Anatilimnocola aggregata: one gene and its partner. The protein of the gene in region 2 interacts with the protein of the main gene of each other region in a pairwise test. Links are inferred from orthologs where the notes say so. Each region holds a gene or a part of one and is shown on either strand. Other genes may lie near its edges.

The links. Proteins that work in one complex are often made in the same cells at the same time.
Region 1: the proteins of dnaE (region 2) and dnaX interact in binary tests that used the Escherichia coli proteins (3 or more experiments, as listed by UniProt). The link is inferred for Anatilimnocola aggregata from one-to-one orthologs.

What each region holds. Positions count from the first base shown.
Region 1 is NZ_CP036274.1:8,366,495-8,370,199, reverse strand. The notes cover bases 827-3,705. They hold dnaX (DNA polymerase III subunit gamma/tau), read left to right. Parts: upstream 827-1,265; coding sequence 1,266-3,146; downstream 3,147-3,705. Other genes in these bases: recR (recombination mediator RecR), read left to right, coding at 3,249-3,705; ETAA8_RS31880 (inorganic phosphate transporter), read left to right, coding at 827-1,010. In the rest of the region: more of ETAA8_RS31880, read left to right, coding at 1-826. UniProt on the Escherichia coli protein: Part of the beta sliding clamp loading complex, which hydrolyzes ATP to load the beta clamp onto primed DNA to form the DNA replication pre-initiation complex.
Region 2 is NZ_CP036274.1:610,018-615,793, forward strand. Bases 743-4,866 are described here. They hold dnaE (DNA polymerase III subunit alpha), read right to left. Parts: upstream 4,531-4,866; coding sequence 943-4,530; downstream 743-942. Other genes in these bases: ETAA8_RS02275 (energy transducer TonB), read left to right, coding at 743-884; ETAA8_RS02285 (YaiI/YqxD family protein), read right to left, coding at 4,702-4,866. In the rest of the region: more of ETAA8_RS02275, read left to right, coding at 147-742; more of ETAA8_RS02285, read right to left, coding at 4,867-5,205; ETAA8_RS02290 (DUF2293 domain-containing protein), read right to left, coding at 5,211-5,776. UniProt on the Escherichia coli protein: DNA polymerase III is a complex, multichain enzyme responsible for most of the replicative synthesis in bacteria. This DNA polymerase also exhibits 3' to 5' exonuclease activity. The alpha chain is the DNA polymerase catalytic subunit.

The DNA of each region.
Region 1 (3,705 bases), 7.8 Mb from region 2 along the record:
ATCGCACGGCACTCACTTGGGCGACGATCACCACCGCAGCTGGCTCGCTCTGCTCGATCTTTCTCGCGAGCGCCCTGCTGAGCAAGTTCAAAGGCAAAGGACTGGTGCCGGACGAACTTGTCGGCTCCGAGTATTTCCTCCTCTCGGTGGCACTGGGCGCCGGCTGCACCGTGATTCTGGCGACGCGGTTTGGCTTTCCAATTTCCACCACCCACGGTCTGACGGGTGCGATGGTTGGCAGCGGACTAGTCGCAGCTGGCAGTCAGGTGCAGCTAGGCGTACTGGGAACCGCCTTCATGTTGCCACTGCTGCTCAGTCCGCTCATGGCGTGCGTGCTGGGCGGCCTGCTCTACGCCGTCTTTCATTGGGCTCGCTTGGGACTGCGAATCTCGAAGCAAACCTGCGTTTGCGTGGGAAATGAATTGCACGTGATTCAGCCCGCTACGGACGGCATGACGTCAACTCCGGCCGCGGGCTCGCTGACCGTCACCGTCGCAGAACAGGGAGTTTGCATCGAGCGCTATGCCGGCACCTTCAGCGGGGTGAATTGCCAGCAGTTGATGGACACCGCTCACTTTATCAGTGCGGGTGTCGTGAGCTTCGCCCGCGGATTGAACGACACGCCGAAGATCGCAGCCCTGCTGGCGATCGTTTCTTTCCTAGGCGGTCACACCAGCATGATCGTCGTCGCAGTCGCGATGGCTATCGGCGGGCTGATACACTCCGCGCGAATCGCCGAAACAATGAGCCACAAGATTACCGCCATGAATCATGGTCAGGGATTTTCGGCGAACCTGGCAACGGGGATGCTCGTGATCTGCGCCAGCCTGTTTGGCCTGCCTGTTTCGACGACCCATGTTTCCGTCGGTGCCCTGTTCGGCATCGGCGTGACGACCGGCCAAGCTGACTACAAGGTTGTCTCCGGCATTCTCCTCTCGTGGGTTCTCACGCTCCCCTGCGCGGCCCTGATCGGTGGCAGTTCCTACTGGCTGCTGACAACGTTCGCCTAGGCTGCCATTCGGGCCAGCTTCCCCGGTTTGACGACTGGCGGGGAATCACCTACAACGTAACTGTCGAGCAATCGACCGCGGCCACTGCTCGAAAGTGGCCCTCGCGAGGGGGAAACGTGAACCTGGTCAGGCCTTAATCGGAGCAGCCATAAGCGATGTACTCTTGTGCGGGGGCCTCTTTTTGGCAGCGGCCCGCATTCTCTGGTCACGTAACGCTGGCGGAGGCAGGTTTTTCGAATCGCCTGCGCCCTACTCATGGCCCTTCTTACCGGCAATCATCCCGCGGATGATTCAGCACCCGAAGCGATGACCACCGGCAATTATGTTGTCGTGGCCCGCCGTTATCGCCCGCAAGACTTTCAACAACTGGTCGGTCAGCCCCAGGTTTCGCAGGCGCTCGGCACGGCCATCCACACGAATCGAGTCGGGCATGCCTACCTGTTCACCGGCGCTCGCGGAGTGGGCAAGACGAGCACGGCGCGCATCTTTGCGAAGGCGCTGAACTGTGTGCGCGGGCCCACGACGGAGCCTTGCGGCGAGTGCGATATCTGCCAGGGAATTGCCGCGGGCAGCGATGTCGACGTGCTCGAAATCGACGGCGCGAGCAATCGCGGTATCGACGAAATCCGTCAGCTCCGATCGAACGTGAACGTCCGTCCTAGCCGGGCGCGATACAAGATTTACATCATCGACGAAGTCCACATGCTCACGACGCAGGCCTTCAATGCCCTGCTGAAAACGTTGGAAGAGCCGCCCGAGCACGTGAAGTTTATCTTCTGCACGACCGAAGCAGACAAGATCCCCATCACTGTTTTGTCGCGTTGTCAGCGGTTTGATTTTGCGCCGTTGCAAGCGCAGGCGATCGTCGATCGGCTGCAGCATATTTGCAATCTGGAAGGGGTGACCGTCGAGCCGCAAGCGCTCCAGATTCTGGCTCGCCGCGCGAATGGTTCGATGCGCGATAGCCAGTCGCTGCTCGAACAACTGCTCTCGTTCAGTGGCAAACAGTTGCTCGCAGCCGATGTGCATCGCCTGCTCGGAACGGCGCAGTCCGGTCGACTAGCAGCAATTAGTCGCGCTTTGGCCGATCATGATGCGGCCACTGCACTCGGCCTGTTGGATGAAGCGCTGCGGCAAGGTGTCGACGCGGGGCAACTCGCGGAGCAGTTGCTCGGCTACTTGCGCGACGCGATGGCCGTGCATTTGGGCTGCTCCACCGATTTGCTGCTGTCGACGGAAGCGACGGATGCTGACGAGCTGCGGCAATTGGGCGATCAATTGGGGCTGGAAACCGTGCTCGCCGCAGCACAGGTCTTGGATCAGGCCCTCGTCCGCATGAAGCAGAGCACGCAGACGCGGACGCTGGTCGAATTGGCTTTGGTAAGAATTGCCAATCTCCAGCAGTTGCAGTCGCTGCCGGCCTTAATTGCCCAGCTCCAAAGTGGTGGCCCAATTTCGCTGCCGACGGCCCCGGCCGTAGCTCGGCCGGCACAAAGTTTAGCTCCTGTGGCGCGCGATTCGCAGCCAAGCGGACCGCCAATGAACCAAGCTCGGCCTACTCCGGCTCCTCAGCCGCCAGTTCCGCCTCCGCAGCCCGCCGTCGATCAAAAAAAAACGACCGACGTCGCTGAGCCCCTAAATGATGAGCCCGCAGCACCCCAGGACGAGGTTCCTTGGGATGACCAAATGGCACTTTCTGCTTGGCGACAAGTCCTTAGCCAGATTCAAGATATGACGTCTGATTACGCCTCGCGGGCGGAGTCGGTTGCAACTTCTGGGCCAAATCAGCTGGTAGCCCGCTTTAGAAAAGCGTATACTCATGCCAAGGAGACCTGCGAACGCCCCGAGCGTCGCCAGCGGCTTGAGCAAGGACTTACCGAACTCATGGGCCGCCCGATCCGCGTGGAGTTCCAACTCCTGCCTGATGAGCCGCAAACCGTTGTGGCTGCTCCTCGTCCGCCGCAGACGGCCATTCGCCGCCGGCAGCGAATTCGAGAAGTGGAACGGAACTTGCTCGTGCAGCAGGCCATCGTCTCGTTCGAGGCTGAGATCGTCAATGTGATCGATCCGCCGGTCTCGGCCGATGACGCCACCGAGGGAGCCACCGACGTCGTCGTTGCTCCCACCGCTGAATAGCAACTCTCAACCTGAGGGAAGCCTGACAGCGGCAGTATGTCAGTCTTCTCCACGAGAGTTCACTTACCACCTTCAGCATCCTGATTGCGCGTTACTGCCCGTATGGCTCAAGTCTCGGATTCCGTCAGCAAAGTGATCGAGGAGTTTGCGAAACTCCCCGGCATCGGCCGCAAATCGGCTGAACGCTTGGCGTATCACATTCTGCGAGTTCCCAAGACCGAAGCCCTGGGGCTGGCCGACGCCATTCGCAACGTGCGCGAGAACGTCCACTATTGTTCCAGTTGCTTCAACCTGGCCGAAGCCGAGTTGTGCAGCATTTGTGCGGACCCGCGGCGCGATCGCACTCAATTGTGCGTGGTCGAACAACCGCGCGACCTGATGGCGCTCGAGCAGGCCGGCGTCTTTCGCGGCCTCTATCACGTGCTGCTTGGGCGGATCGCTCCGCTCGATGGCATCGGACCCGATCAACTCACGCTGCAGCAATTGGTGCAGCGCGTGCGACAGGGTGAGTTCCAAGAGATTGTGATGGCGACCAACCCGACCGTGGAAGGTGACGGCA
Region 2 (5,776 bases):
AAGACCGATTCGCGAAGCAAGTTTTACAAGTCTAACCCACCGTGATGTTTCCCTCTAGAGCGCGATATATAGCTCGGACCCTGCTAGTCGGCTGGGACGTTTCGATCATTGCGCACGTAGCAGTGGCGGCAGCAATTGGTGGAACGATGCTAGCATTTCCCTCGGTGCTAGAGTTTCAAGTTCGCCGCGGCGAAGCGATCTTGATTCACGCCCAGATGTCAGCGGTCGCGGCGACCCAGCCCGACCATACCCAGGAAGTGGAAGTGTCGGTCGAAGCGGTGTCGCTCGAACCGCCGCCGCAGGTAGCGGTCGAAAATGCCCCCATTCGCGATACGCTGGAACCGACCCCGGCGGTGCTGCCGGTGGTCAGGTCGGGCGATTACGAACCGACGAATGTAATGCCTACGGATAAGCCGCCAGCAACTTCGGTGTCGATCGATGCACCGGCGAAAGTGCCACCCAGAGAGAAGGCGAAAGAATCACCGCAGCAGAAAGTGGAAACAGCCGCCAAGCCACTCGACCGGCAAATTGCTGATCAGCTGCGGACTTCGCCCGGCAAAGTGAACGTCGCTGCCATTCGCCCTTCGGTCGCGGGCGCCAAGGTAGACGAGCTGCCTCGCAAATTGCCAGACAACCGCGAGCCACTGTACCCGCGCGATGCCCTGCTGGCGGGAGTGGAAGGGAAAGTAATGCTACGCGTGCAGATATCGGCTGCCGGTCGAGTACTGCGAGCGAGCGTCGAAAGGTCCAGCGGTATGACGAGCTTTGACGAATCGGCACTTGATGCCGTCCGTGATTGGCGGTTCACACCGGCCAAGCGGCAAGGCTTCGCCGTAGCACACGAGGTGTTCATCCCGATCCGGTTTATGATTCGGCGGGGATAGCTAATCCCATTACGCGACTTGCAGTTTAGACGGCGAAGAGTTGCCTGCTTGCGAGTGCCTACCTCGCGCCAGCTTTCTGAAACTGCCGTCGTGGGGGCGGACGATCTGCAGATGGCTTGGGAGGATTCTTCAGCAGCCGAAGGTGACCGGGACCAAGTAAGTCGTGCAAGCGAGCTTCCAGTTCTTTAGTGATGTTTAGCCGAGCCTTGGCCACTTTCAATTCAACGATGGTGCGGTCTTCGGTGACGATCTGCATTTTCAATTGACCGGGTTTCTCACCTGTCGCTGGATAGCCACGAACGATCTCGTACGCCTTTTTGATCGTCTCGGGACCGTGCTGCCGTTCGTCGAAACGAATCTCGATCCCGGAAGTGCTCCGCTCGTCGATATCGGCGAGCGTGCTTAGTTCGTTGACGATCAGGTTCGCTTCTTCGCCGCCGCGGCGATCGATACTGCCGCGAACCATCAGGATCGCGTCGGCTTGCACTAGATGACCGTAGTCGACAAAGCCATCGGGCCACAGGATGCAACGGATGTTGTTCGACTCGTCATCTTCGAGGTCGAACATTACATAGCGCGAAGGCTTACCGGGCTGCGGGTTCTTCGTGCTGCTGAACTTCAGGGCACCGAGCATGCCGCCCAAGATCACTTCCTGCCGTTCGGGCACGCTCTTCGCCCCGGTAACGGAATGTGAACGATACATGGCCAGTTTGTGCTTGTATTCGTCGAGCGGATGCGAAGATAAATAAAACCCGAGCACTTCTTTTTCGGCCTGAGCCATCTCCTTCGGCTGCTGCTCCGGCAGATCGGGCATGGTGACAACGGGCTTCGAGTCAGACTCTTCAGCGAATGCGCCGAACAGCGACTTCTGCCCGCTCTTGCGATCTGAGGCAACGCTCTGTCCCGCTTGAATCGCCCGCTCAATAATCGCATACAACTGTGAGCGCTTCACCTTAAAGCCATCGAAGGCACCAGCCTTGATCAGAGTTTCGATCACTCCCTTGCTTGAACCGGAAGAGTCGACTCGTTCGCAAAAATCGAACAAATCGCGGAATGGACCGCCTTTCTTGCGCGCGGTAACAATCGCTTCACCCGCACTACCGCCGCAACCCCGGATTGCAGAAAGCCCAAAGTGAATCTTGTCGCCAGAAACAGCGAAATCGACGTCGCTGTGATTGACGCACGGAGGCACCACCTCAATATTCATCCGCGCGCAATCTTCCAAGTGTTCGACGAGCGCGTCCTTCGTTTTAAAGTTACGCCCTTCGATATCACCACTGAGAAGTGCTGCCATGAACTCGACCGGATAGTGCGCCTTGAGATACGCCGTCATGTAGGCGATCAGCGCGTAAGCGGTCGAGTGGCTCTTATTGAAGCCGTAGCCCGCGAACTTGATGATCATGTTCCAGAAGTCTTCGGCCTCGTTTTTCGAGAGGCCCTTCTCACCGCAGCCGATGAGGAACTGGTCTTTGTTCTTGGCAATCAGCTCTTCCTTCTTTTTGCTGATCGCCTTGATGCACGTGTACGAACTGGCGAGTTCAATGCCGCCCAGTTCGCTCAGGATCCGCATCACCTGCTCTTGATACACCATCACGCCGTGCGTTTCCGAGAGGATCTTCTCGCACACGGGATGGATGTAACTGGCAGCCTGACGGCCGTTCTTCACTTCGACGTAGTCGCGGACCATGCCCCCTTCGAGCGGACCAGGACGATAGAGCGCGTTCGTGGCGATGATGTCGCGGAAGTGATCGGGTTTCATCTTCTGCAGCAGGTCGCGAATACCGCCCGATTCCAGCTGGAAAATGCCCTTCGTTTCGCCGCGTTGCAGCAGGGCGAAGGTTTTCTTATCGTCGAGCGGAAACTTGTACGGGTTAATTCGCTTGCCCGTCGTCTGCAGAATGATGTCTTCCGCTTTGCTGAGGATCGTCAAGTTGCGGAGGCCGAGAAAGTCCATCTTCAGCAGGCCAGCAGCTTCGACATCGCCCATCGACCACTGCGTGATGATGTCGTTCTTACCGCTCACCTTACCGAGCGGCACGTACTCGGTCAGCGGCTTGTCGGCGATCACGACTGCGGCCGCATGCGTGCCGATGTTCCGCGCGAGCCCTTCGATCTTGCGAGCCAAGTTCAACACTTCGCGAATTTCAGCATCGGTTTGATAGAGATGCTTCAGTTCTTCGGCCTGCTCAATCGCTTCGTCCAGCGAAATGTGCAATTGATCGGGTACGAGACTCGTGAGTTTATTCACGCGCTCGACCGGAATTCCCAGTACGCGGCCCACGTCCTTGATCGCCGCACGAGCTTGGAGCGTACCGAAGGTGCCGATTTGTGCGACGTTCGCCTCGCCGTACTTTTCCTTCACATAGTTGATGATGAGCCCGCGACGTTCCTTGCAGAAGTCGATGTCGATATCGGGCGCTTCCTTGCGATTCAGGTCGAGGAACCGCTCGAACAGCAGGTCATATTTGATCGGGCAAACGTGGCTCAAGTAGAGCGCGAAGCAGACGAGCGCGCCGACACCGCTACCTCTCGCCGTCGCGGGAATTCCCTTGTCGCGAGCTTCGCGTACGAAGTCCCAAACGATGAGAAAGTAGTTGGGAAAGCCCAGCTTGTTGATCACATCGAGTTCACGATCGAGCCGCGCGATCACCACGTCGGCCAGCACATCGTCCTTGAGCATCTCCGGATCGTCGGAGTAACGATCTTTGAGGCCGGTGATGCACAGCTCGCGCAAATATTCAGATGTCGAGCGACCTTCGGGCAAGGCATACACGGGGAAGTGCCGCTTGCCGAGTTCCAGGTCGATGCAAACCGAATTCGCAATCTCCTGGCTCCGTGCCACCGCATCTTCGAGCCCAGGAAAATGCTGGTACATCTCTTCCGGCGAACGGAGGTAGAACGAATCGTTCTCCATCTTCATCCGGTTAGTGTCGGTACGGAACCGACCGGTGTTCACGCACAGCATCACGTCTTGCGCTTCGGCATCTTCGCGATCGACGTAGTGCGCATCACTCGTGGCGACAAGCGGCAAGCCCATTCGCTTGGCAATGTCGACGGCCCCTTCCAGCTGAATGCGTTGGATGTCGACGCCGTTGTTCATGATCTCGATGAAGTAGCGATCGCCAAACAGCTTGCTGAACCAGGCAGCGGTTTCCATGGCGGCTTTGAAGGCATCGTCGCCGTCGCCACCGCGCAAGATCGCGTTGCTGAACTCGCTGGAAACACATCCGCTGAGGCAGATGATCCCTTCGCTATGTGCAGCGAGGATTTCTTTGTCGATGCGTGGCTTGTAATAAAAGCCTTCGAGCATCGCGGCCGAGGCAAGCTTGATCAGATTCTTGAAGCCGACTCGATTCTGCGCGAGCAGCGTCAGGTGATAACTGGCTTCCTTGCTGTTCGAAGCGTCCTTCTTATCGAAGCGACTGCCCGGCGCAATATAGGCTTCGTAACCGAGGATCGGGTTGATCCCCTTGGCCTTCGCCTTGTTATAAAACTCCAACGCGCCGTGCAGATTGCCGTGATCGGTCAGCGCCAGGGAGTTCATCCCATGGTCCTTCGCCCGCTGAATCAGCTTGGGAATGGGCGAGGCACCATCGAGCAAGCTGTAATGCGAGTGGCAATGCAAATGCACGAAAGAACGAGACATACGGGACTTCCTTGCGGACGGAATGCAGCGAAGACTTTGGCGCGATTAGCAGCCGACGTTCATTCTAAGAAATCGGGGCCGAGAGGCGAGAGGCGAGATATGGGAGGCAGGCGAATACAGAGGACAGAATTCGGTAAGTGTCGAGGGACGTTGCAGTTGGAGCCGAGAGAATTATTTCTTCCCCTCGTCTCCCGCCTCTCGTCTCTCTCCCCCGGCCTTCTCTCGCTCCTTGATCGCCTTGGTAAGCCACCGATCAAGCGTGTTAGCGAAAGCTTGCCGATCGTTCGCGTTGTAACCCCGCGGGCCGCGGATCACGTCGCCGCTGCCGCGCATCTGGTCGAGCATGTTCCGCACGGCAAGTCGCTCGCCGATGGAAGCCTCCGTATGAAGTTGCCCGCGCGGGTCAAGCGCTTCGCCACCTTTGGCGATGACATCGGCGGCCAGCGGAATATCGGCGGTCACCACCAGATCGCCGGGAGTCAGTAGTTCCACGATCTTGCGGTCGGCGATATTCGCGCCGTCAGTGACCAGTAGCGACGAGATGTAATCGGATCGCGGAATGCGAATCGACTGATTCGCGACCACGGTCATCTTCACTTGCCGCCGGTCTGCCGTGCGAAACAGCAGTTCCTTCACATCGACCGGGCAAGCATCGCCATCAATCCAAATTTGCATACCAGCTATTTTATCACCTCTGCTGCTGCCTTGTTGAGTGCAGTCCGCAGTGGGCAGGTGTCAGGATTGACGGGGAAGTCGGAGCGATATTGGTTGAGTAGCTTGCGTGACTGCTCAGCCAGTTCGCGGCGGACTTCGCGGCGCTCTCCTTTGATGCGGGCGATCTTCATTTCGTCGTAAGCGGTGGTTTGATGCCGCAGCCAGGCAATCACGGCTGCTTCGGCCCGCTGTTCGATCGGAATTCGCTCGGTGCGGGCAACGGTGCCACTCCCTACAGGCGTCGCATGGGCAGTGACGGCAGTCGCTAACTTTTCTGCAAGCGCGGAGTAGTAAGAAGAGAAGCCTAAGAACTGTAGCACCGCGCCGCGGAAGTCTTCGACGTACTCGCCATGCTTCTTCTCGCGCCGCGCAGCATCCGCTGCTTTCTTTTTGGCATGCGCCGGATCAGCCCGCTCAGCCGCCAGATCGGCGCGAATCTGCTCCACGGTGGCAGCAGGGCACCACATGCCGCGGGAGAATATTTTGCGGCCCCTTTTCTCTTGCACGCTCCATGTTGGACCAGCCAACTTCA